3 regions of the Thioalkalicoccus limnaeus genome follow, and region 3 is predicted to be linked to each of the others. Evidence: predicted binding sites of a transcription regulator. Region 3 holds the regulator's gene; each other region holds the start of a gene.

Region 1 (10,638 bases), on a different contig from region 3:
GCCGTCTGCTCGATCACCTGACCGAACAGGTGCAAGTCCGCATCAGTGCGGATGCCGAGATCGCTGGGTACGCGTTGCAGATCGGGCCGTTGGCCTCGGCTGCGGAGGCCGAGGGTGTCGAGAAACAGCTCGTGGCCATGGGTGTGACCCAGACCCAGACGCGTGTCGAGTAGCGGATGCGAAACCCGCGGCGGCCGGGTAGAATCCATGGCCGAGCTCGTCCCGCTCGGTGCCCGAAACCGGTCGCGTCTGCCCATGGTGAAATCGTCGTCGATGAAACAGCGCATGCCGATTCTTGCGATTCTCGTCGGTTTTCTTATCTGGCCCGTCGTCGGGTGGGCCCAGGCCTTGGTGCCGGACCCGCCGTCGATCGGCGCCAAGAGCTACCTGGTGATGGACCACCAGACTGGCGAAATCCTCGTCGAGCACAATGCCGACGAGCGTGTGGAGCCGGCCAGCCTGACCAAGATCCTGACGGCCTACACGGTGTTTCGCGAGGTGGCGGCCGGCAAGTTGAGCCTGCACGACGAAGTACTGGTTAGCGAAAAGGCGTGGCGCACGCCGGGCTCGCGGACCTTCATCGAAGTCGGCACGCGCGTGACGATCGAAGACCTGCTGATGGGCATGATCGTCCAATCGGGCAACGATGCGAGCGTCGCGCTGGCGGAACATGTGGGCGGTAGCGAGGCCGTGTTCGCCGACTTGATGAATGCCCATGCCCGGAGGCTCGGCGCCCGGAACAGTCATTTTGCGAACGCCACCGGTTTACCGCATCCGGAGCTTTACACGACAGCCCGCGACATCGCGCTGATCACCTCCGCGTTGATCAGTGAGTTTCCCGATGACTATCTGCGATACAGCGTCCGGGAGTTTACCTTCAACAACATCAAGCAGCCGAATCGCAATCGTTTGCTCGCGCGTGACGACTCGGTCGATGGTGTAAAGACCGGCTACACCGACGCCGCCGGCTACTGCCTGGTGACCTCGGCCAGGCGTGAGGGGCGGCGCTTGGTGACAGTCGTCATGGGTTCGAAGGGGCCGGAGCAACGGGCCCAGGAGAGTCTCGCGCTGCTCAACTACGGCTTTCGTTTCTTCGAGTCGCCGCGGTTGTACGAGGGCGGTGTGGCCGTCGCGAACCTGCGGGTCTGGAAAGGGGCAACGACCGAGGTTCCCGTTGGCCCGCTCACCGATGTCCATGCCACCATTCCGCGCGGCCGCTACGAGCGCTTGGAGGCGGGCCTGATCCCGGCGCCGGTGCGTGAGGCGCCCCTCGCTCATGGCGATATTCTGGGCACCATCGTCGTGACGCTGGACGGTCATGAGATCAATCGGGTGCCGGCGGTCGCGCTGCGCGATGTCGAGCGCGGCGGATTATGGCGCCGGCTGGTCGATTCCGTGATCGATCTGGTACAGCGATGAGCGGGGCTCTATCATTGGCGTTTTTTGGGACGCCGCCATGGGGGGCTCGCTGCTGATCGTCCGATTCCTTGGCCTCAGACCCTATGTCGAGGCCTGGCAGGCCATGCGTGTCTTTACCGATACCCGTGATCGCGCGACCCCGGACGAGCTTTGGCTCCTGGAGCACCCGCCTGTGTTTACGCTGGGTCAAGCGACCCGCCCCGGCCATCTGCATGATCCCGGCGTTATCCCCGTCGTGCAGTCGGATCGTGGAGGGCAGGTGACCTACCATGGCCCGGGTCAACTGGTCGCCTATCTGCTGCTGGATCTGCGCCGCGCCGGGCTTGGCGTCAAGCGGTTGGTCCACTTGCTGGAACGGGCGGTGATCGATGTGCTGGCCGGTGAATCGATCACGGCTGCGGCCCGTCCCGATGCGCCGGGGGTCTATGTCGAGGGGGCGAAGATCGCCTCGCTGGGCTTGCGGGTTCGCGATGGCTGCTGTTACCACGGGGTGGCGCTGAATCTCGACCTGGATCTGGCGCCGTTCGAACGGATCGATCCGTGCGGTTTCCCGGCCCTCGCGGTCACCCGTCTCGTCGACCTGGGTGTGGCCCCGCCGCGGCTCGCCGAGATGGGGCGCCGATTGGCTGAGCAGATCGCGGCCTTGCTCGGTTCGGAGATGTCGTGGGCCGGATCGGAGCCGATCCCGCTACCCGATTCGAGCCATGAGGCCGATGGCCGGCCCCGGGACCCTGGCCCGCAGACCCTTCGTTGAGGCGTGCCCGGCAGGCTACCTTGAATTTCCGATTTGACTACCAAAAGCCGATTTCCAGATGAAAAGAGCGACCAACGACCTCTCTCGATCGCCGACGATGCCGGTGCCGCTGGCCTTTCCATTGGGCCTGATTCCGACCGCGGCTCACAGTACCCTGATGGCCAGCTTTCTCAATCGGCTGTTCGCGCCGGAACTGGCCGATGGCGAACTCGACTTTCTCGCGGACCGGGTCATGTTGATCCGGGTCAGCGATGCCCGCATCCAAGTCCGCTTGACCCTCGAACAGGGTCGGCTCAAGGCCGTGTCGAGCAACCGAGCCGAGGATCTCAGCATCGAGGGTTCCGTCTATGATTTCCTGCTGCTCGCGACGCGTCGCGAGGACGCCGATACCCTGTTCTTCAACCGTCGCCTGCGTCTCGGTGGCAGCACGGAGCTCGGGCTCTACGTGAAGAACTTCCTCGATGGCGTCGAGCTGGAGGGGCGGCTCGGACCTCTGCTCAAGGTCATGAACGGGGCGACGAGCTTCATCGGCCGCTTCGGGCGTTGACCCGTGGAGCGGTTGGCTGATGTCCCAGAGAGCGGTCGGGTTGTTCCGGAGGTCGGTCTTTCTCGAATCAGAGAGTGATCTTTGGCGCCTATCGCGTCGTGTATAGCGTCCGGGACGAAGTGGAAGTCCTCACCGTACGTCGCGGAAGTCGGTTGCCGCGGTTAGACGAAATCGACGATGAGAAAACCTGACCAGGCCGGCCAACGCAGCTCGCGCTCGTCTGGAGGCCCCGGCGCTATGCCATAGGCCTCCAGGTTGAGGCGCTTCTTCGTTAGTTTGTCAGGCCAGTGCCCCGGCGGCGGCGCGTGCGCGCTGTTCGAGCCCGGCCGAACCATGCCAGTAGCCGTCGCAGGGGCCGACCGGCATCAGGGGTTCGAGTGCGGCTTGTGCCTCGGTCGGGGCCATCTCGCCTTCCAGGCAACGATGAAACACCTCGATCACCCGTTCGGTCTGGTTCGATTGTGGGCTGATCCGGATCACGTCGACGCCGAGTGAGCGCATGCGCGGGATCTCGGCGACGAGGTTGAAGGTCTGCGCGGATTGGGTCTGGATCCCGTTCAGGGCCAGGAAGCGGGTGTCGTCCTGTGCCGATAGCGTCAATCCATCCGGGTAATCGATGCAGCAGTACTGGCAATCGTCCTTTTGCAGGTTCCGGGCGCGGGCGGTGAAGCAGCGCGCCGAATAGGCCAACGGCAGCCGCCCGTACGCGAAGACCTCGGTCTCGACGCCGGCTGGCCTCCGCACCTGCATGTCGGCTAAGGATTCGTGCGACAACTCGACCGGAAAGACCCAGCGCTTGAGTCCTTGTCGTGCCAGCAGCGCCAGGGTCCGATCGTTGTAGATATTGACGCTGTGTCCAGTCGCGAAGGGTCGGCCTTGCATTCGATGCACGGCGCCCATGTCGTTGCACTCGACCAGGAAGCGCCCGTTGTCGCAGATCCGCCGCAGACGCTGGATCTCGGATTCGGCCTCGAGCAAGGCCAATGTCGAGAGCACGACCTCCTTGCCGGCGGCCGCGAGACGCTCGGCCAGCGCAAACCAGTCATCGGTCCGCATCTGGGTGCGTTTCGAGCAGATGGTCTCGCCGACATAGACGATATCCACCGGTGATTCGATGATCCGGTCGTAAAAGGCCTCGACCCTGTCTTTCGGCCAATAATAGGTAATCGGCCCCAGCGAGAGCCTCGGTTGTGTCATCATCGCGTCAGCTCCGCTCCTGATCTACTGCCACGGCCGGTGATAGGCGCCCAAGGTGGTCTGGGTGCCCTCCGAGACCTTGCCCAGTTCGGCCAGCCACTCGGGCTTGGCGGCATAGTGCGCCGGGTCGCGGCGAAAGGCGTCGAGCGCGGCTCGCCAGACCCGTGTGACCTGTTCGACATAGACCGGACTGCGTTGGCGGCCCTCGATCTTGATCGCCTTGACGCCGCTTTCGACCAGCTGTGGGAGCATTTCGAGCGTGTTCAGGCTGGTGGGTTCCTCGATCGCGTGATAGGTATGGTCGCCGACCCGGTAGCTGCCTTTGCACAGGGTCGGGTAGCCCGCGTTGCGCCCGTGCGCATAGCGTTCGATCAGGACGCCGCCGAGTCGTGTCTCCAGGCCGTCCGGCGTCTCGCGCCATTCGACGTGGCTGGCTGGCGAGCAGGCGCCGAAGTTGTTCGGCGAACGGCCCGTGGCATAAGACGACAGGATACACCGGCCTTCGACCATCACGCACAGGCTGCCGAAGGCGAAGACCTCTATCTCGACCGGGCTGTGTTCGACGACGTGTTTGACCTGGCTCAGCGAGAGGACCCGCGGCAGCACGGCGCGCCGCACACCGAAGTGTTCCTTGTAGAAGCTCAGCGCCTCGTAGTTGGTCGCCGAACCCTGCACCGATAGATGCAGTTTGAGGTTCGGGTGGTGTTCGCTCGCATAATCGAGGACGCCGAGGTCCGCGGCGATGACCGCATCGACCCCCAGGTCGGCCGCCAGATCGACGGCCGACCGCCAGCGCGCCCATCCGTTGGGCTGCGGATAGGTGTTCAACGCGAGGAACACCTTGACGCCCCGTTGGTGGGCATACTTGATGCCTTCGGCGATCTTCGCCGGGCCGAAGTTCAGGCCGGCGAAGTGGCGCGCGTTGGTGTCGTCACGAAAGCCGAAATAGACCGAATCCGCGCCATGATCGACGGCCGCCTTCAGTGACGGCAGGTTACCTGCGGGACAGACGAGTTCCATAGTCAACGAGGAATCTCCAGGGTTGAGCCCATCCGGTCGAAGACCGAACGATGGGGAGGGGCGGCCCGGGCCATCGGGATGTGGCCCATCATGCCAGCCCGCCGACGGCGCGGGCGAGCGCCACCGGTTCTCCCGCCACGCACCAGCCCTGTGCTGTGCGCCGACGGCGCAGTTCCTGCTCGATGCCGTTCAGAACGACCCATTTCTTCGCGCACCAGGCCGGGGCCAACAGGATGTCGGGTGACGCGGTGCCGGTCAATCGATGAAAAATGACCTCGCGCGGGGTCTGCTCGATCAGATCCGCGGCGATGTCGATGTACTCGGCCATTGGCAAAGGCCGATAGTCGCCACGCCGCCATTGGTGCGCGAGTCGCGTCCCACGGACGACGTGCAGCGGATGCAGTTTCAGCCCGTGGGTGCCGAGTTCGAGTACCCGATCGAGGCTCGCCAAGGACTCATCCCGCCCTTCGCCCGGCAGCCCGATGATCAGATGCGTGCACAGAGACAAGCCCCGGCGATGCGCCGCCCGGACCGCACGGCGGTAGTCGGCGAAGCCATGACCGCGGTCGACTCGGCGCAAGGTCGCATCGCAGGCCGACTGCAAGCCCAGTTCCAGCCAGACCTCATGCCCCTGATCGCGAAGGCGGGCGAGCAGATCGAGAACCGCGTCGGGGACGCAATCCGGCCGCGTTCCGACCGACAGGCCGACCACGTCGTCGCGCTCGAGGGCTTCGCGGTACAGTGCGGCAAGGCGAGCCACATCGGCATAGGTATTGGTGTACGCCTGGAAATAGGCGATGAAGCGTCTCGCTCCGGTGCGCTTGAGCAGGACCCGCCGCCCGGCATCGAGCTGTTCGCCGACCGACGGGGGGCGGCGTGCGCTGGGGTTGAAGGAGGCGTTGTTGCAGAAGCTGCACCCACCCCAGCCCTTGCTGCCGTCACGGTTCGGGCAGGTCAGACCGGCATTGATCGCCAGTTTGTGGACCCGCTCGCCGTAACGATGCAGCAGATCGACGCCGAAGGTATTGACCAGATGCGATAACGCCATCCCGAATCGAACGCGCGCAGGACGGGAGACTCCCGTCGACAACGTTTAACGATCGCACAGAACAGGCGCTTTGCCAATGATGGGAATCAAAGGGATACCCATCGTCGAACCGCTCTCTGAATCGGGTATTGCCAGGTCGGCCAGCGGGCCGACAGGACCCAGGCCATCATGGTGGCTCACGGTCGCGCGGCCTGGCGCGGCTCGATAAGCCCATGGTCGCGGGCGACCGACCGGATCAGCTCGGCGATCAGGTCCGGACGTTCCTCGTGGGCGAGGTGGCCGAGATCCGGTAACCGGACCAGGCTCGCCTCCGGGATCAGGTCCATGACCTGCGGAGCCTCGATCGGCAGGACGAAGCCGTCGTTGTCCGCGGCGACGAGGACGACCGGGCGCGACACGCGCGGCAGCTCCCGCTCCAATGCCTCGAGGTCCCATTTGGCCATCATGGTCAGCGCCGCGCCGGTGTGTCCCGGCGTTCGGAAGAGCCGGGCATAGAGCGCGATCTCATCTTCGGTCAGTGTCGAACCGGTCCCGGCCAGCGTGCGTTCGACGACCTTTGGATCGGAGGCCCGCCGAGCGAACGCCTTGTGCGCGAACTCGGTGGTCACGATGATGCGGACGATCGGCGAGAAGATCCGGAAGGCGAGGCCGCGGCGTCCGAGCAGCGCACCGTTCAGACTCACGAGCGCCTGGGGCGCAATGCTTCCGTCGAGGATCATCTGGGTGAGGATGGCCGCGCCGGCCGAATGACCGACGACGAGCTCCGGTGACAAATCGAGCGCGGTCAGTAACCCGGCCAGGTCGGCGGCCATCGCCGGCAACGCGAAGCGTTCCTCCGTCGGGGCGCTGGTGAAGCCATGACCGGGTAGATCCGGGGCCACGACGGTGAAATCGTCGGTCAGGAGCGGAATGAGCCCCTGCCAGGAATGGGTCGCGGCCCCGGTGCCGTGGACCAGGAGCAGGACCGGTCCCGTTCCGGACCGCTGGTAGTGCCAGCGAATCCCATCGGTCTCGATGAAACGGCTGGCTTCGCGATTCGGCCAGTCGCGGCCGTCGATGTCCCAGTCTGGTCGGTTCGGCGCGGCGCCGGTCATCGATGGATCCGTCGGTGGAACGGGCTGATCGGCGGATACGGGGCCGGCAAGGGCCGATCCAATCAGGCCGACCAGTGAGCAGGCGAGGAAGGTGCGTAGCGACCTGGCGGAGGTCGGTCCGAACGGGAGAGGGAAGATCGGCATAGAGATCGGGTCGGATATGGGTTCGGGGCGGACCACGGGGCCGCACAAGTGGATGGGTCGATCATCACGACATCCGGGCGGACCGTTTCCCGCTTGGTGGGCCACTCGCCGCGTTGCCGGTCAGAGGCCCCAGGCGGCGATGAACGGGGCATAGAAGTCCGGGTCCCTCACCGTCGCGCCGCGTCGGCCGACCACCGCCGAGGCGAAGGACTGGGCGCGGTCGAGGGTCACCTGGGTCGACCAATCGCAGATCAAACCGAGGATCAGGACGGCGGCGAACGCATCGCCGGCGCCAACGGCGTCGACGACGCGAATCCCTCGAGCGGGTCGGGTGCGTCCGAGTGGACCGGATCGGCCGATGGCGAAGGCTCCGGCCGAGCCTTCGGTGATGATCAGGGTTTCGAGTCCATGGGCCTCCCGAAGCGCCTCGGCGGGACCGTCGGGATGCGGGCCGGGCCGCACCAAGGCGGCGAGCTCGGCGGCGTTGAGCTTGGCCCAGGTCGCGCGCGAGAGCATCCTCCGCACCGCCTCGGTGTCCCACCAGGGGTCGCGGAGGTTCGCATCGATGAACACGGCCGGATCGAAGCGGTCCACGAGCTCCTCGAGCGCCGCGCGCGACACGGCGCCGCGCAGCGCGAGACTGCCGTGATAGAGCAAGGCGTTCTGCGGGAGTGGCGGTAGCTGGCCGATCTGGATCCGGTCGTAAGCCTGGTCGGATACGATATCGTAGCTCGGCTCACCATCGAGCAACTGCACGCGAACGACGCCGGTCGGTGCCGTCGCATCCCATTGGAGCCCGCTGGTATCGAGACCCCAGTCGGACATGGCCGTGGTGATCGCGCGGCCACGCGCATCCTCGCCGATGCGGCTGATGAACAGCGGTGCACGGCCGAACGCCTGCAGATGCCAGGCGACATTGAAGGGTGCGCCGCCAAGCGTTTCGCCGTCGGCGAAGACGTCGAACAGCACCTCACCGAAGATCAAGGGTCGGGTGTCACGGTCGAAAGGCATCAGGTGCCTCCTTCTCCATGGGCGCAAGCGTTGCTTTCGTGCCAGCCGTCGCCGGCTCGCTGGCGTCGCGCCGCCGAGGGGTCGATCGCTGTGTCAACGCCTCGCTGGCGCCCGCTCGATCGCCGCATCACTCCCACCAGTTCGTCGTCTCGGGTACGAAGTGCGCCAATCCTTCCAGAATGCCCGCGCTGTAGTTGCCGTTCATGCCGTGAAAGTCACCGCGGGCCAGGTACAGACTCTCCAGTGTGCCGGCTTGCTCGGCGGCGGCCAGGGTCTCGGTGCGGACCTGCTCGGTGGCATTGGCGACCAGCACGGCCGGGATCGGGCTTGCGAGCATCGCCACATCGTTGCCGCTATCGCCGGCGCAGAGCGTATGATTCGGCGTGAACCCTTCCTGCGTCATCAGGAACTCGACGGCATGGCGTTTGGTCGCCGAGGCCGGCAGCAGATCCAACAGGCCGGTTCCCGTGCTCTCGTCGAGGCTCCAGATCAGGTTCGCCCGAACGTTGGCATCGGTCAGGCGCTGGTCCATCTCCGTGAGCCAGCGTGACCGATCCCAGTCCTCGGGGGTGTACCAGCTGATTTTGAAGGCGCCCTGTTTATCCGATTCCTGGAGCCGCAGCCCGGGTACGGCGACCAGGTCGATCAGGGCCTCGCGATCCAGGCTGCTCCAGTCGCGCGCGATCCGGGCGGACCAGGCCACCGAGCCCTTCCAGTCCGCGCCGGCGACGCGATACAGGGTCGTGCCGACATCGCCAATCACGAAATCGGGCGGCGGCAACTGGTACTGATCGATCGCTGCCAGCACCAGTTCGCGATGACGGCCGGTGACATAGGCCACCGTCACTTCCTCGTGCTGGGCCAATCGCGAGAAGCGCGGTCGCGCGTCGGGCGACTCCGCGGCCGGGCCATTCGGGATCAGGGTGCGATCGAGATCGGTACAGATCAGTAGGCGCATGGTTGGGATAGCCTCATGGTTGGTCCGGGCCGCGTTGCCGCGCCGAAGCCGCGGGTTCTCTAATCCTTGAGCTCACGGCACTCGGCGAGTTGCACACGGGTCAGTGGGCGCCCGCGCGGCGTTCCTTGCGCGCCCATCTTCTCGACGACCTCCATGCCCTCGACGACCTGGCCGAAGACGACGTGCATGCCGTCAAGGTGCGGCGTAGCGTTCAGCGTGATGAAGAACTGGGACGAGTTGGTGTTGCGGCCCGAGTTCGCCATCGACACGATGCCGGGGCCCGAGTGCCGCAAACGGAAGTTTTCATCGGGGAAGCGCCCGCCGTAGATCGAATCGCCGCCCTTGCCGGTGCCGCGCGTGATATCGCCTCCCTGGACCATGAAGCCCGGAATGATGCGGTGAAACGGCGAGCCGGCGTAAGCCAGGGCATTGCCGCGGCGCCCGTAACCCCGTTCACCGGTGCACAGCGAACGGAAGTTCTCGGCGGTCCTGGGCACGACATCGGCGCGCAACTCGATGACGACGGTACCAGCAGGTTGCCCACCAATGGTCACGTCCAGCGCAACCTTGGGATTGTCCGCGTAGGCCTGGGCGCTGAACGCAAACAAGGCGGCCACGACCGCAAAAGAAAATCCGCGCATCGTCTGTCTTCCTCCGTTAGTCACATCTGAATGATCAGGCCAGCCTGCGGTCACGCGCGGCGGGGCGTGTCGGCGGGGACGCCAACGAGCGAGCGTTGGTGTCGCGCCCTGGCTCTCATTCGTGGGCAGGCGTTCTAGCTCGTCATGTTAAACTGTCGTACTGGACATTGCCAAAAACCGGTGCTGATCCGGGATGGACCGGAATGACCTGAGTTGCACTGGCCGGGCAACCGGACGGCCCCTGGGACACCCGGTGCGCGCGGCGGTTTAGGGCGCAGCGGAGATCATGGCGGCGGCCGAAGTGACCGGCGTGCTCGATTCGTCGACGAAGGGCGTTGCATCCGCGCGCGAGGGTCTGATACCTATGGGCGGCCTCGCAGTGGAGGCATGACCAGATACGGTTCGGTGCTCGGTTCGCACGATGCCAAATGGAGCGGTGCTGATGACGTCGACAGACCCGCAAGATGATGCGCTTGGCGTCATCGGCGATGATAATGCGGACGGTGGCTCAAGGCCTGGTCCGGCGATCGGGTCGGCGAGCGACCATACGGACCGTCTGGCCAACCTCGGCGTCTGGGATTGGGATGTGTCGAGTGGCCGAATCCAGGTCAACGCGCAATATTATCGCATGCTCGGCTACGAACCGAACGGGTTCGTCCTCGACTTCGATCAATGGTTGGCGCGCACCCATCCAGAGGATCGCGACACGCTTCGCGCTTGTTTGCTCGCCGGATGCCGATCGGACGAGGTATTCGGCCTGCAGTATCGTTTCAAGACGCGTTCCGGAGCCTGGTTGTGGCTCTTG
Region 2 (10,638 bases), on a different contig from region 3:
CAGCTGTCGATGACGGTCTCCGCTCCGATCTCGGCCCCGCGCTCGATGATCGAATACGGGCCCACGGCCACGGTCTCGTGGATCTGAGCCCCGTGCTCGATGATGGCCGTCGGGTGAATCCGCATGGTGCTTAGCAAGGACGCTCGCTCGGCGTTCAGGTCGACCCGGCCTTAATGGCGGAAATGGCGCATACCGGTGAAGACCATCGCCAGGCCATGCTCGTCGGCCGCCGCGATGACCTCGTCGTCGCGCATCGAGCCACCTGGCTGGATCACGGCCGTCACGCCGACCCGTGCGGCCTGATCGAGGCCATCGCGAAACGGGAAGAAGGCATCCGAGGCCATCACGGAGCCGACTACCGCGAGCCCCGCCTGTTCGGCCTTGATCGCGGCGATCCGCGCGGAGTTGACACGACTCATCTGACCGGCACCGACGCCGATCGTCATGCCGTCACGGCCGTAGACGATCGCGTTCGACTTGACGAACTTCGCCACCCGCCAGCTAAACAGCAGATCGGCCATCTCCTGGTCGGTCGGCGCCCGCCGCGTCACGACGCGCGGCGTCTCGGTCAAGGCCAGATCCGCATCCTGGACCAGCAGCCCTCCGTTGACGCGCTTGAAATCCAGACGCGGGAGCGGATCCGCGGCCCAATCGCCGGTCACGAGCAGCCGCACGTTCTTCTTCGCTGCAACCGCCAGGAGCGCCGCCGGAGACACCTCCGGGGCGATGATGACCTCGACGAACTGCCGCTCGATGATCCGGCGCGCCGTCATCTCATCGAGCGGCCGATTGACGGCGATGATCCCGCCGAACGCCGACTCGGGATCCGTCTGGTACGCCCGATCGTAGGCGGACATCAGATCGGGGCCGAGCGCGACACCGCAGGGATTCGCGTGCTTGACGATCACGCACGCCGGCCCCTCGACGAACTGCTTGAGGCATTCGAGCGCGGCATCGGCATCGGCGATGTTGTTGTACGAGAGCTCCTTGCCCTGAAGCTGATGGGCCGTCGCGATGCTGACCTCGGCAGGCTGGTGCTCGACATAGAAGGCGGCACGCTGATGGGGATTCTCGCCATAACGCATCCGTTGATGGCGCACGAACTGCCCGCTCAGCGTGCGCGGGAAATCGGCTCCGTCATCGAGCTGTCGTCCCAGATAGTTCGCGATCGCGGCATCGTACCGTGCCGTATGCTCGAAGGCCTTGACGGCGAGGTCGAAACGGGTCGCGGCGGTCAGGCTACCCTCATGTTCGGCGAGTTCCGCGAGGATCCGCGGGTAGTCGGCGCTGTCGACGACGACGCCCACCGCGGCGTGGTTCTTCGCCGCCGCCCGCAGCAGCGTCGGCCCTCCGATATCGATGTTCTCGATCGCGGTCGCGAGATCGCAATCCGCACGCGCGACGGTCCGCTCGAACGGATAGAGATTCACGACCACCAGATCGATCGGGCGGATCCCGTTCTCGCGCATCACGGTATCATCGAGGCCGCGCCGCCCGAGGATGCCGCCATGCAGCCGCGGATGCAGCGTCTTGACCCGCCCGCCCATCATCTCGGGGAAACCCGTGTAATCCGAGACCTCGGTCACCGGGATGCCATGCTCGGTCAGCAGCGTCGCGGTGCCGCCGGTGGACAGGATCTCGATTCGCCGGGCGTTCAATCCACGGGCGAGATCGACCAGGCCCGTCTTATCGGAGACGCTGATCAGGGCACGGCGTACTGAGGACATGAGACTTACCTATTGGAAGATTGGCGCGACGAATCGGCTCGCGGTCAGGATCCGTCGGTCAGGCGATACTGGGCGATCTTCTTGCGCAGCGTGCTGCGGCTGATCCCGAGCAGTTGGGCGGCCCGCGTCTGATTGCCCCGGGTATAGTCGAGGACCGTCTCGAACAACGGACGCTCGACCTCTTCGATGACGAGGTCGTACAGATCATAGACGGGATGGCCGTCGATCTGCTTCAGATAAACGGTCAAGGCGTCCCGCACGCAATCGCCGAGACGGGCGCGAGATCCCGCCGGCGACACCGGAAGCACCTGCCAATCCTCGTCCTCGAGCCGAACGGCCACACCTGTCTTCATCGAATCACCCCTCGTTGAGCCGGTTCAAGCAAAGAAGCTTTCAACCAACGATCGTTGTCTTTCTGGTGATAGCGCCTGATTGATCCGAGTCCGGAAGGCCACTGCGTCGGGCAGGTCGCGACCGTACCAGGCGAGATGTTTGCGGGCCATACGAACCCCCAAATCGGCGCCATAAAAGGAATAGAGCCCGTCCAGATGGGTTTCGAGGATCGTTCTGAGCCCGCCTGGCGTCGGGTCGAGGTCATACGCGCCGGTCGCGAGGTACTGGGCGATCCGACCGAGGATCCACGGTCGGCCCCGCGCGGCACGTCCGATCATAATAGCATCCGCCCCCGTATAGTCCAGCACCCGGCGAGCCTTCTCCGGCGAATCGATATCGCCGTTGGCGATCAGCGGCAGTCTGACAGCACCCCTAACCGACTGAATCGTCTCGTACTCCGCCGGTATGGCATAGCCGCACTCGCGGGTCCGACCGTGAATCGTCAGTCCGGCAATCCCGCACTCCTCGGCCAATCGGGCGATGGCCACGGCGTTGCGCTCGGCTCGCGACCAGCCGGTCCGGATCTTCAGCGTCACCGGGGCCGGCGACGCCGCCGCGACCACCGCGGCCAGGATTCGAGCCACCTGACGAGTATCGCGCAAGAGGGCTGCGCCGACGGCTGCCCGACAGACCTTCTTGACCGGACAACCCATATTGAGGTCGATGATGTCCGCACCCAAACCCACCTGGCGGCGCGCCGCCTCGGCCAGCTGAGCCGGATCGCGCCCGAGCATCTGCACCACCACAGGCCCCGGCTCGCCCACGAACGCGAGACGGCGCCGGCTTTTCGGCGTGTGCGCGAGACGCCCGTCCGCCGCGACCATTTCGCCAACCGCCAGTCCCGCGCCCTGCTCGCGGCACAGTCTGCGAAACGGCAGGTCGGTGATCCCGGCCATCGGCGCCAGGATGACGTTACTCGCCAGTTCGACGGACCCGATCCGCATCAGCCGGTATTGCGCATCCCGCCGGCGATCGCATTGATCGAACGCAGCAATGGGTCCAGCCACTGTTCCCGAGCCTCGTCGGATGGCTCGCGGCGGTACCGCTCGAGCACGGCGATCTGGATGTGGTTCAGCGGGTCCAGGTAGATGTTGCGTCCCGCCAACGACGACCGCAAATCCGGCGTCTCCTCCATCAGGCCATGCAGGCCGGCGACGTTGAGCACCTGGGTCAGCGTGCGCTGGTATTCGGCCTGGATCTTGTCGTAGATCGCGCGGGCGCGGCCTTGATCACGGGCCAACCGGAGGTACTCCCGCGCGATCGTCATCTCGGCCTTGAACAGCGACATCTGGGTGTTGCTCAGCAAGGCGCGGAAAAAGGGCCACTCCTGGTACATGCGCTGGAGTTTGGCGAGGCGTTCGACATCGTTGTTGCGCCAGCGCTCCAGGGCTCGACCGAGGCCATACCAGGCCGGCAACGTATGCCGCGCCTGCGCCCAACCGAAGACCCAGGGAATCGCGCGAATCGACGCCAACGAACGATCCGCGTCCTGCCGGTGGGATGGCCGCGAGCCGATGTTCAGCAACGCGATGGCATCGACCGGCGTGACCTGGTAGAAATAATCGAGCAGCCCCTCGGTCTCGTCGACCAGGTCACGGTAAGCCTCTTCACCGAACCGCGCCAGTTCGTCGAGGATCGCCAGATAATCCCGCCGCTCCGGTTCCGGCTCCTCGATCAGGCAACGGCTCGCCTTGAGCAGGCCACTGATCGCCAGCGTCAGTTCATAGCGCGCCGTCTCCGGATTGGCATAGCGGTAGGACAAGACCTCACCCTGCTCGGTCACCTTGATCTGGCCATGCACCGTGTCAACGGGCTGAGCCAAAATCGCCTCGTAGGTCGGCCCGCCACCGCGCCCCACGGTGCCGCCACGGCCGTGGAACAGCCGGCACGACACCCCGCGATCATCCGCCAGGGCGATGACCTTCTTCTGCGCCTCATAGAGCTTCCACGCCGAGGCCAGGATACCGCCATCCTTGCACGAATCCGAGTAACCGAGCATGACCTCCTGCTGGTTACCGGACGCCTTGACCAAAGCCCGATAGGTGGGATCGTCGAACAGGCTGGCCATGACCCGGTCGATCTGTCCGAGGTCCTCGATCGTCTCGAACAGCGGGGAGACATGAATCTGGCAGAACCAGCCGCTTGGATCGCGGCCGACGAGGCCGGCGAGACGCGCCAGCAACATGACCTCCATCACATGGCTGGCCGAATGCGTCATCGAAACGACGTACGCCCCGAAGACATCCGGGCTGATCTCCGCGCGCATCCGCGCGATGACCTCGAAGACCTCGATGGTCTCGCGCGTGGCCGGCGTCAGCGTGCCCTTATCGATCACGAACGGATGCGGGTGCGCGATCGCCTCACCCAACGCGACCAGTTTCTGATCCTCGCTGAAGGCCTGATAGTAAGGCGCCCCGGGTTGGCGCGCGAAGAGCTCGGTGACCGCCTCCGTGTGCCGGCGCGACTCTTGCCTCAGATCGAGATGAACGAGATGGAAACCGAAGGTTTCGGCCAGCCGGATCAGGTCCTGCAAGGGACCTGCCGCGGCGTTCGCATCCCCATGACTGATCAGCGAATCGCGAATCAAGTACAGGTCGGCCAAGAACTCGCTGACCTCGGCATATCCGGCCGGTCGGTCATCGGGGTTTCCGGCGATGCGCGCCCGCACCCGCGCCAGATTGGCCTCCAACCGGTGTCGGATGATCGCGAGCTTGCGCCGATAGGGTTCATTCGTATAGCGGCGCAGGCTCTGGCCCATCGTATCGACCCAGTAATCCTCATCGGCGTCGAGACTGTCCAGGAAGGCCGGGGATGGCCGGCACAGCGTGTCCGAATGGCTCAACCTCCGAAGGAGACCGCGGACGCGGTCCAGATGCAGCTCCAGAACCAGTTCGTGATGCATCCGGATCGCCAGCTCCGTCGTCTCGGGCTTCACGAACGGGTTGCCATCACGGTCACCACCGATCCACGAACCGAAGCGGATGAAACTCGGCACGCGCAGTCCGGTATCCGGCCCGTAGGCCCGGCGCACCGCGCGCTCCAGATTGCGGTAGACCTCCGGAACCGCGTCGAACAAGGACTCCCGGAAGAAATACAGGCCTTGACGAACCTCATCGGTGACCTGCGGTTTGTGAACACGGACCTCGTCGGTCTTCCACAGGATCTGTATCTCGGCCATGATCGCCTGGAGCCGTTCCTCGAGCTCCTCGTCGTTCAGGCGCCGCTTGTGCAGATCCTGGGCGATCAGAAAGATGCGGCGGAAGGTCTCGAGAATCGTGCGCCGCTTCGCCTCGGTCGGGTGCGCCGTGAAGACCGGCAGATAGATCAGGTGATCCAGCAGTCCCTGGACCTGCTGCGGGCTCAGGCCGTCCGTCTTCAACTCCCGCACCGCCTGATCGAACGAGCCGATCCACAAGGGTCCGCCGGCGCTGACCTGCGCCAGCCGCCGCAGATGGGCGTGGACCTCCTCGACCGTGTTCACCAGACCGAAATAGATATTGAAGGCGCGAATGACCTCGCTCAGCGTTTGGGGATCGAGTCCGTCGATGCGCTTCATCAGCTTCGCGCGCAGTTCCGGGTCATCCTCGGCGCGCAAGGTCACGAAGCCGTCACGCAAGCGCTCGACGATCACGAGCACCCGCTTGCGGCTGTGCTCACGCAAGACCTCGGCGAGCAGGGCGGTGAACAACTGGATATCGCGAGCGAGGGCATCGGCGGCGTCTTTCATCGAGGTCATTTCCATGGCAGCGGCCTAACGAAGCCGCGCGGCAAGGCTGGCGGAGAAGGCGAGGATACTAATTTAACCGGCTGGCCCGCCAGGGTGCCCGTTCCACCGGATTTTGCCGATCAGGGAGCGAACAAGGCAGCACAGTATCCACGCGCCGCCTCTGGCACCTCCCAATCACCGGCCTCGACGATGGCCGGATCGAGCGCCATCGCCGCGCGCAACGGCTGCATGCGGAAATGCGTGACGCCCGCATCAGCGAGGCGATCGACCAGAGGCTTCAGGTCATCAGCCCGCCAAGCAGGCATCATGGTCGTGCGCACCTGCATCGGCGTTCCCGCCTCCAGGAACAGGTGCAGACTGCGCCACGCCGGCTCCCCGGAGCCCGGCACACCGGTGATGGCTGGATAGTCTTCAGGCAGGGCCTTGATGTCGAGACCGACCCAATCGAGCCAGGGCAGCAAGGCCGGCAGCCGTTCCGGATAGGGGCCGGCCGTGTGCAGACCGACCTTGAAGCCGAGCCCCTTGACCTCGGCCATGGCGACCGCGAGACCCGATTGTGCCGTCGGTTCGCCGCCGCTGAACACGACCGCGTCGAGCAGCCCGCGACGTGACTCGAGAAAGGAGCGGATCTCCGACCATTCGATTCGCGGACCGTCCGAATCCGCCGCTAGATGCCCGTTGTGGCAGTAGCGACAACGCCACGGACAACCCGGACCAAACAGGACCGCCGCCAACTCCCCCGGAAAATCGATCGTCGTCAGCGGCGTCAGCCCCGCCACCTGCCATGCATCGTGGCGCGCAGGCGGGCGCGGACAGGCCACCGAGTCGACCGGCGCCGCAGCACGCGCCAAGACCGTCATCTTCCTTACCTCCTAATCCGCCGACAGCCGCCCTCGAGGATGCGTCCCGGCGGCAAGCAAGGCCGTTCACCGCTCGGGAAGGATTGCGTTCGATGCTCGATGCGCCACCTCTCCGGCACGACTCATCGAGATCGCCCAGCGATTGGAAATCGCCACGGCAACAGAGAAACCTAGGCCGCAACCCGCTCGGAAACGCGATGGCCACGCGGCTCCTCGACGAAGTAGCAACGCTCGTGGTGCTCGGACCGCTTGCCCGCATTGAAGGCCGACACCGGGCGGTGATAACCCATCACCCTCGTCCACACCTCGCAACGGGTGCGTTCTTCATCGCGCAACAAGATCGACTCGGCTTGTTTCATCTGTGCTTCCTCCTGGATGGTTTCGTTGTTTCGATCGATTCGGGCCATGCTCTAATGCCCACCGCAGGCCTCCTGGATCAGGGCCTCCGAACGCTTCTTCGCGATCAGCTCCTGATCGCACTTCGGACAGAACTCGTGCTCGCCGCTGATGTAGCCGTGCCGCGGGCAAATCGAAAAGACCGGCGTCACGGTGACATAGGGCAACCGGAAGTTGGTCAAGGCGCGGCGCACCAACCGTTTGCAGGCCTCGATGCTCGAGATCTGCTCGCTCATGTACAGATGCAGCACCGTACCGCCGGTGTATTTCGACTGCAGCGCCTCCTGCCGGGTCAGCGCCTCGAACGGGTCGTCGGTGAAACCAACCGGCAACTGCGAGCTGTTCGTGTAATAGGGGGCCTCGTCATTGCCGGCTTGAAGGATGCCCGGAAAACGCTTGCGGTCCTCGCGGGCAAAACGGTACGTGGTCCCCTCGGCCGGCGTCGCCTCCAGGTTGTACATGTGCCCCGTCTCTTCCTGGAAGGCGACCATCCGCGCCCGGACATGGTCGAGCAGGCGACACGCGAAGGCATGGCCCCAAAGGGTCGTGATGTCCTCGCGGTCATCGGTGAAGTTGCGGATCAGTTCGTTGATGCCGTTCACGCCGATCGTCGAGAAATGGTTGCGCAGGGTCCCCAAGTAGCGTTTCGTGTAGGGAAAGAGGCCGGCATCCATGTGCCGCTGTATGACCTTGCGCTTGATCTCCAGGCTGTTGCGGGCGATCTCGAGCAACCGGTCGAGCTGCGCGATCAACGCGTTCTCGTCGCCCTTGTGCTGGTAGCCGAGGCGCGCGCAGTTGATCGTCACCACGCCGAGCGAGCCGGTCTGCTCGGCCGAACCGAACAGGCCATTGCCCCGCTTCAGGAGCTCGCGCAGATCGAGCTGCAGCCGGCAGCACATCGAGCGCACCATGTTCGGCGTCAACTCCGAATTGACGAAGTTCTGAAAGTACGGCAGGCCGTACTTGGCGGTCATCTCGAAGAGCCGGTCGGCGTTCGGGCTCTCCCACGGGAAGTCCGGCGTGATGTTGTAGGTCGGAATCGGGAAGGTGAAGATCCGCCCCTTCGCATCCCCTTCGGTCATGACCTCGATGTAGGCCCGGTTGATCAGGTCCATCTCGGCCTGGAGATCGCCATAGCAGAAAGGCTGCTCCTCGCCGGCGATCACCGGCACCTGCTCGCGCAGGTCCTCCGGGCACACCCAATCGAAAGTCAGATTCGTGAAGGGTGTCTGGCACCCCCAGCGCGACGGAACATTCAGGTTGTAGATCAGCTCCTGGATCGCCTGCTTGACCTGTGGATAGTCGAGCCCATCGCGGCGCACGAAGGGCGCCATGTAGGTATCGAAGCTCGAGAAGGCCTGGGCACCGGCCCACTCGTTTTGCAGCGTGCCGAGAAAGTTGACGATTTGACCGATCGCCGACGACATGTGCTTCGGCGCGCTCGCCTCGACCTTGCCTGGCACGCCGTTGAGCCCCTCGTTAAGCAGCGTGCGCAGCGACCAGCCGGCGCAGTAGCCCGCCAGCATGTCCAGGTCGTGGATATGGATATCGCCATCGCGATGCGCAGCGCCGATCTCCGGTGGGTAGACATGCGACAGCCAGTAATTGGCGATCATCTTCCCGGACGTGTTCAGGATCAGGCCGCCGAGCGAATAGCCCTGGTTCGCGTTGGCCGCGACGCGCCAATCCGAGCGGTCCAGATACTCGTTGATCGAGCCGGCCACGTCGACCAGCGTCCGGCGATCGGCGCGCAGCTTATGGTGCTGCTCGCGATAGACGATGTAGCCACGCGCGGTGCCGAAATGGTTCGCCGCGATCAGCGTCTGCTCGACGACATCCTGAATCGCCTCGATATCGGGCAAGCGTCCGGCATCGAAGCGATGCGCCAGGACCTTGACGACCTGGGCCGTCAGCAGTGTCGCCTCGAGCGCGCCGAACTCGCCGCTCGCCTGACCGGCACGCAAGATGGCCGACTCGATCTTCGCGGCATCGAAGTCGACGACTTGCCCGTCACGCTTGCGAACGCGCGTCGGCAAAGTGGCAATCGGTGATACGGAGGCGCCCATCTTGGTTTTCGGCCCTTTGTCAAGTACGACACAAGATATTGTGTCGCGTATTCTAGAGAACGCTAGATCTTGCGTATTGACCTGAATCAAGTCGAAGCCGATCGCCCGCGAGCGGGCTAACGGGCACCCGCTTTTTCGCCAACGGGAACGGTCACTTGGCGATCGCGCTAAACACGATTCGTCCTCGCAATCGCACACGCAGTGACGCTGCCTGACCTGCCCCACGGACGGACAACAGCCGAACCCGATTGACCGACCGAGCCCCCCGGAGATCGTCGATCGTCTCGGGCGACAGGCTCAGCACTCGCCGCGATTGAACGGCGGGCCGTCTAGGCGTAGGTTCTCCAGGTATGACGACGATCGACGCCCCACACCAGCACCCATACCAGACCCAGGACGCCGATACCGGCTTCATGCGGCTGGCCCTCGAGCTCGCCGCGCGCGCCGCCGCGGCCGGCGAGGTGCCGGTCGGTGCCGTGCTGATCCATGACGGCATCGTCCTCGGCGAAGGCTGGAACCGGCCCATCGGCACGCAGGATCCGACCGCGCACGCCGAGATCGTCGCACTGCGTGCCGCAGCGCAACGGGTCGGCAACTATCGCCTTCCCGGCACCCGCCTCTACGTGACGCTGGAACCCTGCCCGATGTGCGCGAGCGCGATCGTTCACGCGCGGGTCGCCCATGTGGTTTTCGGCGCGCGCGACCCCAAAGGCGGTGCCTGCGGCAGCGTCTTCGACCTGCTGCCATCGGACGGGCGCTTCAACCACCGCACGACCTGCGTCGGCGGCGTGCTGGCCGAGGACTGCGCGGAAATCCTGCGCGCCTTCTTTCGCGCACGGCGTTGATGGAGACGGCGTTGTCAGAGACACGCGACCCTACAGTGAAGGTCGATGCGAAGGTGCCCGAATGTCTGGGTGGAAAAACCGCCGGCGATAGGTATACTAGCCCGCTTCTATCGTCCTCTCGGGCGATACGACACCCAACTGGAGAGGTGCCGGAGTGGCCGAACGGGCCTGACTCGAAATCAGGTGTACGCGCGAGCGTACCGTGGGTTCGAATCCCACCCTCTCCGCCAATTGCTCAATGTAAACGAGCGACCAGGCACGCTTTTTGTGCCTACCTGCCGCCCTACCCGCCATTGAACGGGCCCTTGGCTGCGATGCCGAGAGACAATCGACGAGCCCTTCGACCGGGCGCCACCGGTTACCGCGTGCGGATCACCGCGGCCGAGCGCGAGCTGGTGGTGCTCAACGAGGCCGGGATCTAGCGCTGGCACCGGCGCGCGGGTGCCCCCGAGGATCCTCGGTCACCGCCAAGGCGCAAGACGGACCGGCGACTGGCCGGCATCGTGACGCCGGCACGGCACCGGCGCGCTGGCCGGGTCGTCAGAAGATCATGACCTGGTACCCCTGGCTCGCGAGCGCGCGCAGGCTGGGCAGACCCGAGGTTCCCGGCGCCGCGTTGTCGGT
Region 3 (10,638 bases):
ACATTGGGGCCTGATCGAGGTCGGCCCCGATCTCGGCGCGACGCTGCGGCGCGAGGCCGCCGCGGAGCGCTGTCTGCTCGTCGATTGCCTGACGCTGTGGCTGACCCATCTGCTCTGGGATCATGACGAGAAGACCAGCATCGAGGCACAGCGAGCCTTCGTCGAGGTGCTGCCCGATCTGCCCGGACGGCTGATCCTGGTCAGCAATGAGACGGGTCTCGGCATCGTCCCGCTCGGTGAGCTGACACGGCGCTTCTGCGACGACATGGGGCGGTTGCACCAGACCGTCGCGGCGCGTTGCGACCGCGTGGTCTTCACGATCGCCGGTTTACCGCACCTCCTCAAGGGCGAACCGATCCAATGACGATGAAACGACTGTTGCTGATTGGGATGGGCCCGGGTCATCCGGATTACCTGACGATCCAGGCGATCGACGCGATGAAATCCGTCGATGTCTTCTTTTTTCTCGAGAAGGACGGCGAGGGCAAGGACGAGCTGATCCGAATCCGGCGGGAGATCCTCGAACGCTTCTTGCCCGAGCGGTCCTATCGCGTCGTCACGGCGCCGAGCCCCCCGCGCGAGGCCGAACCGGGCCGCTATCGCGACGGCGTGCTGGACTGGTATCGCCGCAAGGCCGAGATCATCGCCGGCTTGATCAACGACGAACTGGCCGATGGCGAGTCGGGGGCCTTCCTGATCTGGGGTGACCCGACGCTCTATGACGGTACCTTGACGATCGTGCGCCAGATCCTCGATGAGGGTTTGGCCGACTTCGACTACCAGGTGATCCCCGGGATCACGAGCCTTCAGCTCCTGGCGGCCAAACACCGGATCCCGATGAACCGGATCGGCGAGCCGATCGAGGTGACGACGGCCCGTCGTTTGGCCCAGACCGCACCGGAGTCGATCCAAAACACCTTCGTCATGCTCGACTCCAACATGACCTTCGAGGGTCTTGCCGACTCGGAGCTGACCCTCTACTGGGGCGCCTATCTCGGCACCGATGGCGAAATGCTGGCCGCCGGACCATTGAAACAGATCGCGGGCGAGCTGGCCGAGCGGGCGCGCCGGGCCAAGGCCGACAGAGGCTGGCTGATGGACGTCTATTTGCTGCGGAAGGAACAGGGCGGGCGATAGAGGGTGGCGGTGCGAACCCGCGGATCGCGGATCCAAGGCATGCGGTGGCGGTCGCACGCCCCGGCGAGTTGGTCTCGCGTGGCGACTTGGATGAATCACGATATCGGTCGAGATCCGCGGTGCGCGCCCTGTTCCCGGTGGCGCCATCGTCACCGCTCAGGCGCCATCTTCTGGTTGACGCGGCTTTGGTCCTTTCGTTAAGCTGAGCGGTCTTTAGCTTGCCCCTCGGGCAAGACTCATGATCAACGTTTTGCGGGGGCGCGAGGCATGTACGCGGTGATCCAAACCGGCGGGAAGCAGTATCGGGTGGCCGAGGGCGACCGGCTTCGGGTCGAGAAGCTCGGCGCCGAGGCGGGCGACAGCGTCGAGTTCGACCAAATTCTGATGGTGGCCGATGGCGAGGATGTCAAGGTCGGGCGGCCCTATGTCGATGGCGCTCGGGTCATGGCGACGGTCGCGACTCACGGTCGGGGCAAGAAGGTCAAGATCATCAAGTTCCGGCGGCGCAAGCACTATATGAGGCGCCAGGGTCACCGCCAATGGTTCACGGAGCTTCGGATCACTGGCATCAATGCGGGTTGAGGTGACGATCAGATGGCACACAAGAAGGCAGGCGGCAGCTCGCGCAACGGCCGCGATTCGGAATCCAAACGACTCGGTGTAAAGATCTTCGGCGACCAGAAGGTCAAGGCCGGATCCATCATTGTCCGGCAGCGTGGTACCCGCTTCCACAATGGTGTGAACGTCGGTTGTGGCAAGGATTACACCTTGTTCGCGTTGACGGACGGCATCGTGCGGTTCGAGGTCAAGGGGCCGCGGAATCGCAAATACGTTCGCGTGGAGCCGGCGCCGGTTACCGATCCGGCGTGAATCCGGGCGCTGAGCTCGTTCAAAGGCCCCGTCTCGCGGGGCCTTTTTCGTTTCGTGCACCTTGCCCAAGCGGCCTCCCAACCTGCCTAGACGGTCAGAGACTTCCAAATGAAGTTTGTCGACGAGGCCAAGATCCGTGTTGAAGCTGGGGATGGCGGCGATGGCTGCGTCAGTTTCCGGCGCGAGAAGTACATCCCGAAAGGCGGGCCAGATGGTGGCGATGGGGGTGATGGCGGCAGCGTTTATCTGGTTGCCGACGTCAACCTGAACACTTTGGTGGACTTTCGCTATCAGCGTCGCATTCGCGCCGAACGGGGCGCGAATGGCATGGGTCGTGATCGTCGCGGGCGCAGCGGCCGGGATCGTCTGGTTCGGGTCCCGGTCGGGACGCGGGTCGTCGACGACGACACCGGCGAGCCACTCGGTGACCTGACCGGGCATGGAGAGCGGCTGTTGGTCGCGCAAGGCGGTTTTCATGGCATCGGTAACGCGCGCTTCAAGTCCAGCGTCAATCGCACCCCCCGTCAATCGACGCCCGGCAGTCGCGGCGAGCATCGCAACCTCCATCTGGAGCTGATCCTGCTGGCCGATGTCGGGCTGCTGGGCGCCCCGAACGCTGGCAAATCGAGTTTGGTGCGCCGGATCTCGAGCGCCCGTCCGAAGGTCGCCGATTATCCTTTCACGACGCTGTACCCGAATCTCGGTGTCGTGCGGCTCGGGCGCGATCGCAGCTTCGTCGTGGCCGACATCCCGGGCCTGATCGAGGGTGCGGCCGAGGGCGCCGGGTTGGGCGTGCAGTTTCTCAAGCATTTGGCCCGCACTCGCTTGCTGCTGCATCTGGTCGACATCGCCCCGCTCGATGAAGGGGTCGACCTGGCTGATCAGGTGCGGAAGATCGAACGGGAGTTGGCGGCCTTCGGCGGCGACCTCGCCGACAAGACCCGCTGGCTGGTGCTGAACAAGGTCGATCGTTTGGATCCGGACGACTATCAGCGCCGCTGCGAGCAGGTGTTGACGGCGCTTGGCTGGTCAGGACCGCACTTCGGTGTCTCGGCGGTCACCGGTGCCGGGACCGCGGAGTTGGCGCAGGCCGTCATGGTTTGGCTCGAGGATCAACGGGCCCGTTCATCGCCGGTCGGCGATGGCGAGGCAGAACAAAGCGATTGGCATCCGCTGGATTAACCCCCGATGTTTACGCGTGACAGGCTTGCCCGCTCCCGCCGCTGGGTCGTCAAGATCGGCAGCGCTTTGTTGACCCGCAATGGCCAGGGCCTGGATCGGCAGGTCCTGGAACCCTGGGTCGACCAGATGGCCGCGCGCCGGATCGGCGGCGATGATTTGGTGTTGGTCTCGTCCGGGGCCGTTGCCGAAGGCATGGTGCGGATGGGTTGGACGCGGCGACCGAAGGCGCTCCATGAGCTGCAAGCCGCCGCCGCGATCGGGCAGATGGGACTGGTCCGCGCCTACGAGGACTGCTTCGCGAAGCGCGGCCTGCATACGGCGCAGGTCCTGTTGACGCGCGATGATCTCGCCGATCGGCGACGTTACCTGAATGCGCGCTCGACGCTACGGACGCTGTTGCGGCTGGGGGTCATCCCTGTCGTGAACGAGAACGACACGGTGGCGACCGATGAGCTCCGGTTCGGCGACAACGACACCCTCGCGGCCTTGGTCGCGAATCTGATCGAGGCCGAGGTGCTGGTTCTATTGACCGACCAGCAGGGCTTGTTCGACAGTGACCCGCGCATCGATCCACAGGCCAGGCTGATCGAGGAGGTGCGGGTCGACGATCCGCGGCTCGATCAGGTCGCCGGTGAGAGCCTCGGTGGCCTCGGGCGCGGCGGCATGATCACCAAGGTGCGCGCTGCGCGGCTGGCCGCGCGTTCCGGAACCGCAACCGTGATCGCCTCCGGTCATGGTGACCACATTCTGGTCCGCATTGGCCATGGGGAGGCGGTCGGCACCTTGCTGGTGCCGGCGCAGGAACCGCAGGCGGCGCGCAAACAATGGCTCGCTGGCCATCTGGAGGTCAGAGGCCGCTTGACGCTCGACGATGGCGCCGTGCGCGCGTTGCGCGAGCAAGGCACCAGCCTGCTCGCGGTCGGTGTGCGTGCCGTCCATGGTAGCTTCAAGCGCGGCGAGGTCGTGGCCTGTGTCGATGAGCAGGGTCGCGAGATCGCGCGTGGTTTGATCAACTACGACGCGCTGGAAACGACCCGCATCAAGGGCCAGCCGAGTTCCCGGTTCGAAGCCATCCTCGGGGTCTTGGTCGAGCCCGAATTGATCCATCGCGACAACCTGGTTCTGATCTGAGTTGGTCTCATCCCGGCTGCTGAGGGCACCATCGTGCGGCAGATCGTCTTGGACACCGAAACCACCGGCCTCGATCCGGCGGCGGGTCACCGGATCATCGAGATCGGGTGTGTCGAACTGGTCGATCGCCGTCCGACGGGTCGCACCTTCCATCAGTATCTGCAACCGGATCGCGAGATCGAGGCCGGAGCGGTGTCCGTTCACGGCATCACCGATGCCTTTCTGCGCGATAAGCCGCGTTTCGGCGATATCGCCGATGAGCTGCTGGGCTATCTGGAAGGGGCCGAGCTGATCATCCACAACGCCTCGTTCGACCTGGGTTTTCTCGACCACGAGCTTAAACGGTGGCGGGGCGATGCGCGCCCGCTCGCCGAACTGTGCTCGGTGACCGACACGCTGGTCCTCGCGCGAACCCTCCATCCGAGTCAGCGCAACAGCCTGGATGCGCTGTGCAAGCGCTATGGCATCGACAATTCGCACCGGGATCGGCACGGCGCCCTGCTCGACGCGGAGATCCTCGCTGACGTCTATCTCGCGATGACCGGCGGGCAGGTCAGTTTGTTCTTTGGCGGGGCGGGGCAGGAGTCGCCGGTTCAACGGGCGGAGCGTCGCGGTGCCCCGGCGCGGTTACCGGTCGGCCGGCCGAGCTTGCCGGTGGTTCGGGCCAACGATGCGGAACTCGCCGCGCATGATCGACAACTCGCTGCGATCGACAAGGCCAGCGGCGGTCACTGCCTGTGGCGCAGATCGCCGAGGGTCTGATCCTGATTTTCGAACCGCGCAAAGACCTGTTAGGGCGGGGCGCACTGGCCGGCGAGACTCGTCGACCCTCTGCGCTCGTGCGTCGACCCTGTCGCACGGGTTGAGGCCAAAGCCGCACGGATGAACTGGCTTTCCGTGTTCGATGGCTCAAGAGGACCGTTGCTGATTCCCTTCCAGCGGCTGATGGCCGACGATCGATTCCAAGCCGCTGATATCTCGAATCATGACGTGCTTGCGGTCGACGTGCAGCAGGCCTTCGTCCTGAAAGCGGGTGAAGAGACGGCTGACCGTCTCGACGGCGAGGCCGAGGTAATTCCCGATCTCGTGGCGGGACATGCTCAGGTAGAAGTCGTACGGCGACAACCCGCGTTTCTGGAGCCGCCGGGAGAGACTGAGCAAGAAGGCCGCTAGGCGTTCCTCGGCATTGCGTTTGCCGAGCAGCAGCAGCATGTCGGTGTCATGGCCGATCTCCTTGCTCAGCAGGCGAAACATCTGGTGCTGCAGCGACGGGATGCAGCAGGTCAATTCCTCGAGCCGAGCAAAGGGGATCTCGCAGATCGCCGAGGTCTCTAGCACCCGTGCCGAGCAGATGTGGCAGTCCTTTTCGATCGCGTCGAGCCCGATGATCTCGCCGGGCAGGTGGAACCCCAAGACCTGTTCGCCGCCTTCCTCGCTCGGGGAATAGGTCTTTACGGAGCCGGTCTTGACGACGTACAGAGAGCGGAACCGCTCGCCGCTGCGAAACAGATAATCGCCGCGGTGGAGGGGGCGGCTGCGTTTGACGATGCCGTCGAGTCGTTCGACGTCCTCGGGACAGAGCCCCATCGGTAGACACAGGGTAGCGAGGTTGCAGTTCCGGCAGGCGACCCGGATCGTCTCGAATGAAATCACCTTGTGCTGAGTCAAAGCGGCCCCCTCGCGCGTTGTTGGGGGTATTTTGGATCCTTATTTGACCTGGATCAAGCAAATCAAGTCCATGAGCTCAGCATGGTTTGGTCCCACCCGGCTAGCCAACTGGGCGACGGGCAATTAGATCAAAGCGCAACGAACCCGAGGGTCTGGGGGCTCGATGCATCGGGACCTGTCCCGTGGCTGCCCGGGGGGCTTCGATATGAAGCTCGCGCCGCGAGCGGGGAGCCGGGACCGGTGGCTCCGGTTCGCCAGGGTGGGAAAGAGAGCGGGTGGGAATCGCGACCCGGTGGGCTGTGACCGAGGGCTCAGCACCCCGGTCACAGCTCGCGGGGCTCAGTGACTACTTGGCTTCATCCGTTGCCGGGGCCGCAGGCGCCGCGAACGGCGCGCCCCAACCATAGTGCGGGGCACCGCCCCAGCCATAGGGTGCGCCATACCCATAGGGCGCGCCGTAGCCGTAGGGTCCGCCCCAGCCGTAGGGGCCATAGCCATACCAATCGCGGTACCGGTTATAGCCGCGACCCAGGCCGCGGCCTCCGCCGCTGAAGTTCATGTTGAAGTCGCCATAGCCGTCGCCGAACATGTCGTTCCACCAGTCGTTGTAGCCACGGCCATAGCCGGGTCCTCCCCAACCTGGCCCCCAGCCCGGACCGCCCCACCAGGCCTGGGCCGAGGTCATCGAGAAGGTGGCGACCCCGGCGATTGCCGCGATACCCATCACTTTTGCTAACCTTTTCATGATTCTGACTCTCTCCAATTGATATCGTCGTTGAGGGTCTTGTCGTGAGACCGCGACCCGAGCGGCGCGGCGAGTTAGCTCCGCAAGTTGGCGAAACTCCCACGATTATAGGAAGGCCCCTGATGATTGTGAAGGGGGCCAATAGTCTGTATCAATGCTGCGAAAGGGCGTTCGGGAGCGACCGCCCGGGCCTGTGCGAGGTGGCGGCTCGGGCGGCCGAGAGGCGACAGTGGATTGAGGCGTCTCGTCAGATTTGGTAGCTTTACGGGTTACGGGGCTGTCCCATCCTTCGTCCTCCCCCACTTATGGCGACCAAGTTCATCTTCATCACCGGCGGCGTCGTCTCGTCGCTGGGCAAGGGTATTGCGTCGGCCTCGCTGGCCGCCTTGCTGGAGGCGCGCGGGCTGCGCGTGACCCTGATCAAGCTCGACCCCTACATCAACGTCGACCCGGGGACCATGAGCCCGTTCCAGCACGGCGAGGTCTTCGTGACCGACGACGGGGCCGAGACGGATCTGGACCTGGGGCACTATGAGCGGTTCGTGCGCACCCGCATGGGCCGCAACAACAATTTCACGACCGGTCAGATCTACGAGAGCGTGATTCGCAAGGAACGTCGCGGCGACTACCTCGGTCGCACCGTGCAGGTGATCCCGCACATCACCGACGAGATCAAGGCGAGCATCCGGCTCGGTGCCGACGAGGCCGATATCGCGATGGTCGAGATCGGGGGCACGGTCGGCGATATCGAGTCGCTGCCCTTTCTCGAGGCGATCCGCCAGATGCGGGTCGAGGAGGGGCGCGACAACGCCCTGTTCATGCACCTGACGCTGGTGCCCTATATCCGAACCTCCGGGGAGATCAAGACGAAGCCGACCCAGCACTCGGTCAAGGAGCTGCGCTCGATCGGTATCCAGCCCGATATCCTGCTGTGCCGGGCCGAACAACCGATCCCCGAAGCCGAACGCAAGAAGATCGCGCTGTTCACCAATGTCCCCGAGGCCGCGGTGATCTCGGCGATCGATGCCGACAACATCTACCGGATACCCATGCTGTTGCACGCGCAGCATCTCGATGACCTGGTGGTTCGCCAGTTCGGCCTCGAGGTGCCGCCGGCCAAGCTCGACGAGTGGCAGCGGGTGCTCGAGGGTTTCGATCACCCGACGCACGAAGTCACGGTCGCGATGGTCGGGAAGTACATGCACCTGACCGAGGCCTACAAGTCCTTGTCCGAGGCCTTGGCCCATGCCGGTGTGCATGCTGCGACCAAGGTCCGTGTCCGCTATCTGGATGCCGAGGAAATCGAGCAGCAGGGCACCGATTGTCTGCACGACGTCGATGCCGTGTTGGTCCCGGGTGGCTTCGGTGGCCGTGGCATCGAGGGGAAGATCCTCGCCGTGCGCTTTGCCCGCGAGAACCGCATCCCCTATCTCGGGATCTGCCTGGGTATGCAGGTCGCCGTGATCGAGTATGCCCGCCACGCGGTGGGGCTCGACGGTGCCCATAGCACCGAGTTCGATCCCGCGACGCCACACCCTGTGATCGCGCTGATCACCGAGTGGCGCGATGATCAGGGGCGCGTCGAAAGCCGGGACGAAGCGTCGGACCTCGGCGGTTCGATGCGTCTGGGCGGCCAGTTGTGTCGGCTCGAGCCCGGCAGCTTGGCGCGGAGCGTCTATGGCTTCGCTCAGATCCGCGAGCGCCATCGTCATCGCTACGAATTCAACAATCAGTATCTCGACCGGATGAAGGACGCCGGGATGCGCTTCTCCGGTTGGTCGTTGGACAGCACCCTGGTCGAGATCGTCGAGATCCCGGACCATCCGTGGTTCATCGCGTGCCAATTCCATCCCGAGTTCACGTCGACCCCGAGGGACGGCCATCCGCTGTTCCGCGGCTTCGTCAAGGCGGCGCTGGCGCACCGCCGGCAGCGTTTGGGCCGTGTGCAATGATGCGCTTGCTGGGATTCGAGGTCGGCCTGGATCGCCCGCTGTTCCTGATCGCCGGCCCTTGTGTGATCGAAAGCGAGACGCTGGCCCAAGAGACGGCCGGTCAGCTCGAGGAGATCACCGCGCGGCTCGGGATCCCCTTCATCTTCAAGTCATCGTTCGATAAGGCGAATCGGTCGTCCGGCGCGAGTTTCCGCGGGCCCGGGCTGGAACGCGGCTTGGCGATCCTCGAAGGGGTGCGCGACAAGATCGGCGTGCCGGTGCTGACCGACGTCCATGAGGACACGCCGCTGTCCGAGGTGGCCGCGGTCGTCGATGTGCTGCAGACGCCGGCTTTTCTCTGTCGCCAGACGAACTTCATCCGGGCCGTGGCGGCCCAAGGCCGGCCGGTCAATATCAAGAAGGGGCAGTTCCTGGCCCCGTGGGATATGGCCCAGGTCGTCGCCAAGGCGCGCAGCACCGGCAATGAAGCCATCCTGGTCTGCGAACGGGGGGTGTCCTTCGGCTACAACAATCTGGTTGCCGATATGCGCGCCCTCGCGGTGATGCGCGAGACCCGCTGCCCGGTCGTGTTCGATGCGACCCACGCGGTGCAGCTTCCGGGGGGGCAGGGTGACAGGTCCGGCGGCCAACGCGAGTTCGTGCCGGTGCTGGCGCGGGCCGCGGTGGCGGCTGGGATCGCCGGCCTGTTCGTCGAGACGCATCCGGACCCGGATGCGGCGTTGAGCGATGGACCCAATTCCTGGCCCCTGCACCGTTTGTCGCCGTTGTTGGAAACGCTCGTCGAGATCGACCGTCTGGTCAAGGCACACGGCCTCATCGAGACGGAAGGCGTAAACTGAGGCGCCTCGAGGTGCCGTGCCGGCGAAGCCGCCGGATCGCATTTTTTGGAGAACCGAATCCATGTCCGAGATCGTTGATATCCGAGCCCGTGAAATTCTCGATTCGCGCGGCAATCCGACCGTCGAGGTCGATGTCTTTACCGCCGACGGTGCGATCGGCCGCGCGGCCGTGCCCTCGGGGGCATCGACCGGGTCGCGCGAGGCCTTGGAACTGCGTGACTCGGGCGCGAGCCGCTACGGCGGCAAAGGGGTGACGCAGGCTGTTTCCCATGTCACTGGAGAACTCCGCAACGCCCTGATCGGCCAAGAGGTCGCGGATCAAGCGTCGTTGGATCGGCGTATGATCGACCTGGATGGTACCGACAACAAGGGACGGCTCGGCGCAAATGCGATCCTCGGTGTGTCGATGGCCGCCGCGCACGCGGCCGCGCAGGAACGCGCGTTGCCCCTGTACCGGTACCTGTCGAGCGGACCCTACCAGTTGCCGGTCCCGATGATGAACATCATCAACGGCGGCGCGCATGCGGCCAACAGCGTCGATTTTCAGGAATTCATGGTGCTGCCGGTCGGGGCGCCGAACCTGCGCGAAGCGGTGCGTTATGGTGCCGAGATCTTCCATGCGCTGAAGGCGGTGCTCGGTCGCCGAGGACTGGCGACCGCGGTCGGCGACGAGGGTGGGTTCGCGCCCGATCTGCCATCGAACGAGGCGGCGGTCGAGGTGATCCTCGAGGCCATCGACAAGGCTGGTTTCGAGGCCGGCCGGGACATCTTCCTCGGTCTCGATGTCGCGAGCTCCGAGTTCTACCGGGACGGTCTCTATGATTTGGCTGGCGAGGGTCGGCGCCTGGATGCGGCTGGGCTCGTCGATCTGCTGGCCGACTGGGTCGACCGCTATCCGATCCTGTCGATCGAGGACGGCATGGCCGAGGGCGATTGGGCCGGATGGAAACTCCTGTCGGATCGTTTGGGACAGCGCGTGCAGTTGGTCGGCGATGACTTGTTCGTGACCAACACGCGGATCCTTGAAGAAGGTATCGACAAGGGGATTGCCAACTCGATCCTGATCAAGGTCAATCAGATCGGGACACTGACCGAGACCCGTGCGGCGATCGAC

Evidence for each region. The regulator FNR, encoded in region 3, switches genes on or off when oxygen is low (the NO sensors DNR and NnrR bind a similar motif). The targets are predictions, from matches to a motif close to TTGATNTANATCAA.
Region 1: mnmL (tRNA modification radical SAM protein MnmL/YtqA) is a predicted target of FNR. The motif match lies at 6,062-6,075, and genes of this name have one in related genera.
Region 2: ABC977_RS06415 (ribonucleoside triphosphate reductase) is a predicted target of FNR. The motif match lies at 9,246-9,259, and genes of this name have one in related genera.

What each region holds. Positions count from the first base shown of each region.
Region 1 is NZ_JBDKXB010000007.1:76,794-87,431, forward strand. It holds gene ABC977_RS07730 (septal ring lytic transglycosylase RlpA family protein) at 1-173, shown strand, start outside; gene ABC977_RS07735 (D-alanyl-D-alanine carboxypeptidase family protein) at 274-1,419, shown strand; gene lipB (lipoyl(octanoyl) transferase LipB) at 1,457-2,173, shown strand; gene ubiT (ubiquinone anaerobic biosynthesis accessory factor UbiT) at 2,232-2,720, shown strand; gene ubiV (ubiquinone anaerobic biosynthesis protein UbiV) at 3,000-3,920, opposite strand; gene ubiU (ubiquinone anaerobic biosynthesis protein UbiU) at 3,942-4,937, opposite strand; gene mnmL (tRNA modification radical SAM protein MnmL/YtqA) at 5,026-5,985, opposite strand; gene bchO (alpha/beta fold hydrolase BchO) at 6,162-7,079, opposite strand; gene ABC977_RS07770 (PfkB family carbohydrate kinase) at 7,344-8,234, opposite strand; gene ABC977_RS07775 (HAD-IIB family hydrolase) at 8,362-9,192, opposite strand; gene ABC977_RS07780 (peptidylprolyl isomerase) at 9,252-9,833, opposite strand; gene ABC977_RS07785 (sensor domain-containing protein) at 10,276-10,638, shown strand, end outside.
Region 2 is NZ_JBDKXB010000005.1:192,599-203,236, reverse strand. It holds gene lpxA (acyl-ACP--UDP-N-acetylglucosamine O-acyltransferase) at 1-125, opposite strand, end outside; gene purH (bifunctional phosphoribosylaminoimidazolecarboxamide formyltransferase/IMP cyclohydrolase) at 171-1,727, opposite strand; gene fis (DNA-binding transcriptional regulator Fis) at 1,772-2,080, opposite strand; gene dusB (tRNA dihydrouridine synthase DusB) at 2,105-3,127, opposite strand; gene ppc (phosphoenolpyruvate carboxylase) at 3,064-5,847, opposite strand; gene ABC977_RS06425 (anaerobic ribonucleoside-triphosphate reductase activating protein) at 5,967-6,707, opposite strand; gene nrdD (anaerobic ribonucleoside-triphosphate reductase) at 6,878-7,066, opposite strand; gene ABC977_RS06415 (ribonucleoside triphosphate reductase) at 7,118-9,169, opposite strand; gene tadA (tRNA adenosine(34) deaminase TadA) at 9,583-10,014, shown strand; tRNA gene ABC977_RS06405 (tRNA-Ser) at 10,155-10,244, shown strand; gene ABC977_RS06400 (DsrE family protein) at 10,555-10,638, opposite strand, start outside.
Region 3 is NZ_JBDKXB010000001.1:104,104-114,741, forward strand. It holds gene cobU (bifunctional adenosylcobinamide kinase/adenosylcobinamide-phosphate guanylyltransferase) at 1-364, shown strand, start outside; gene cobF (precorrin-6A synthase (deacetylating)) at 367-1,137, shown strand; gene rplU (50S ribosomal protein L21) at 1,405-1,719, shown strand; gene rpmA (50S ribosomal protein L27) at 1,732-2,007, shown strand; gene cgtA (Obg family GTPase CgtA) at 2,116-3,189, shown strand; gene proB (glutamate 5-kinase) at 3,196-4,320, shown strand; gene dnaQ (DNA polymerase III subunit epsilon) at 4,354-5,082, shown strand; gene fnr (fumarate/nitrate reduction transcriptional regulator Fnr) at 5,230-5,988, opposite strand; gene ABC977_RS00485 (sulfur globule family protein) at 6,335-6,733, opposite strand; gene pyrG (CTP synthase) at 7,039-8,685, shown strand; gene kdsA (3-deoxy-8-phosphooctulonate synthase) at 8,682-9,524, shown strand; gene eno (phosphopyruvate hydratase) at 9,586-10,638, shown strand, end outside.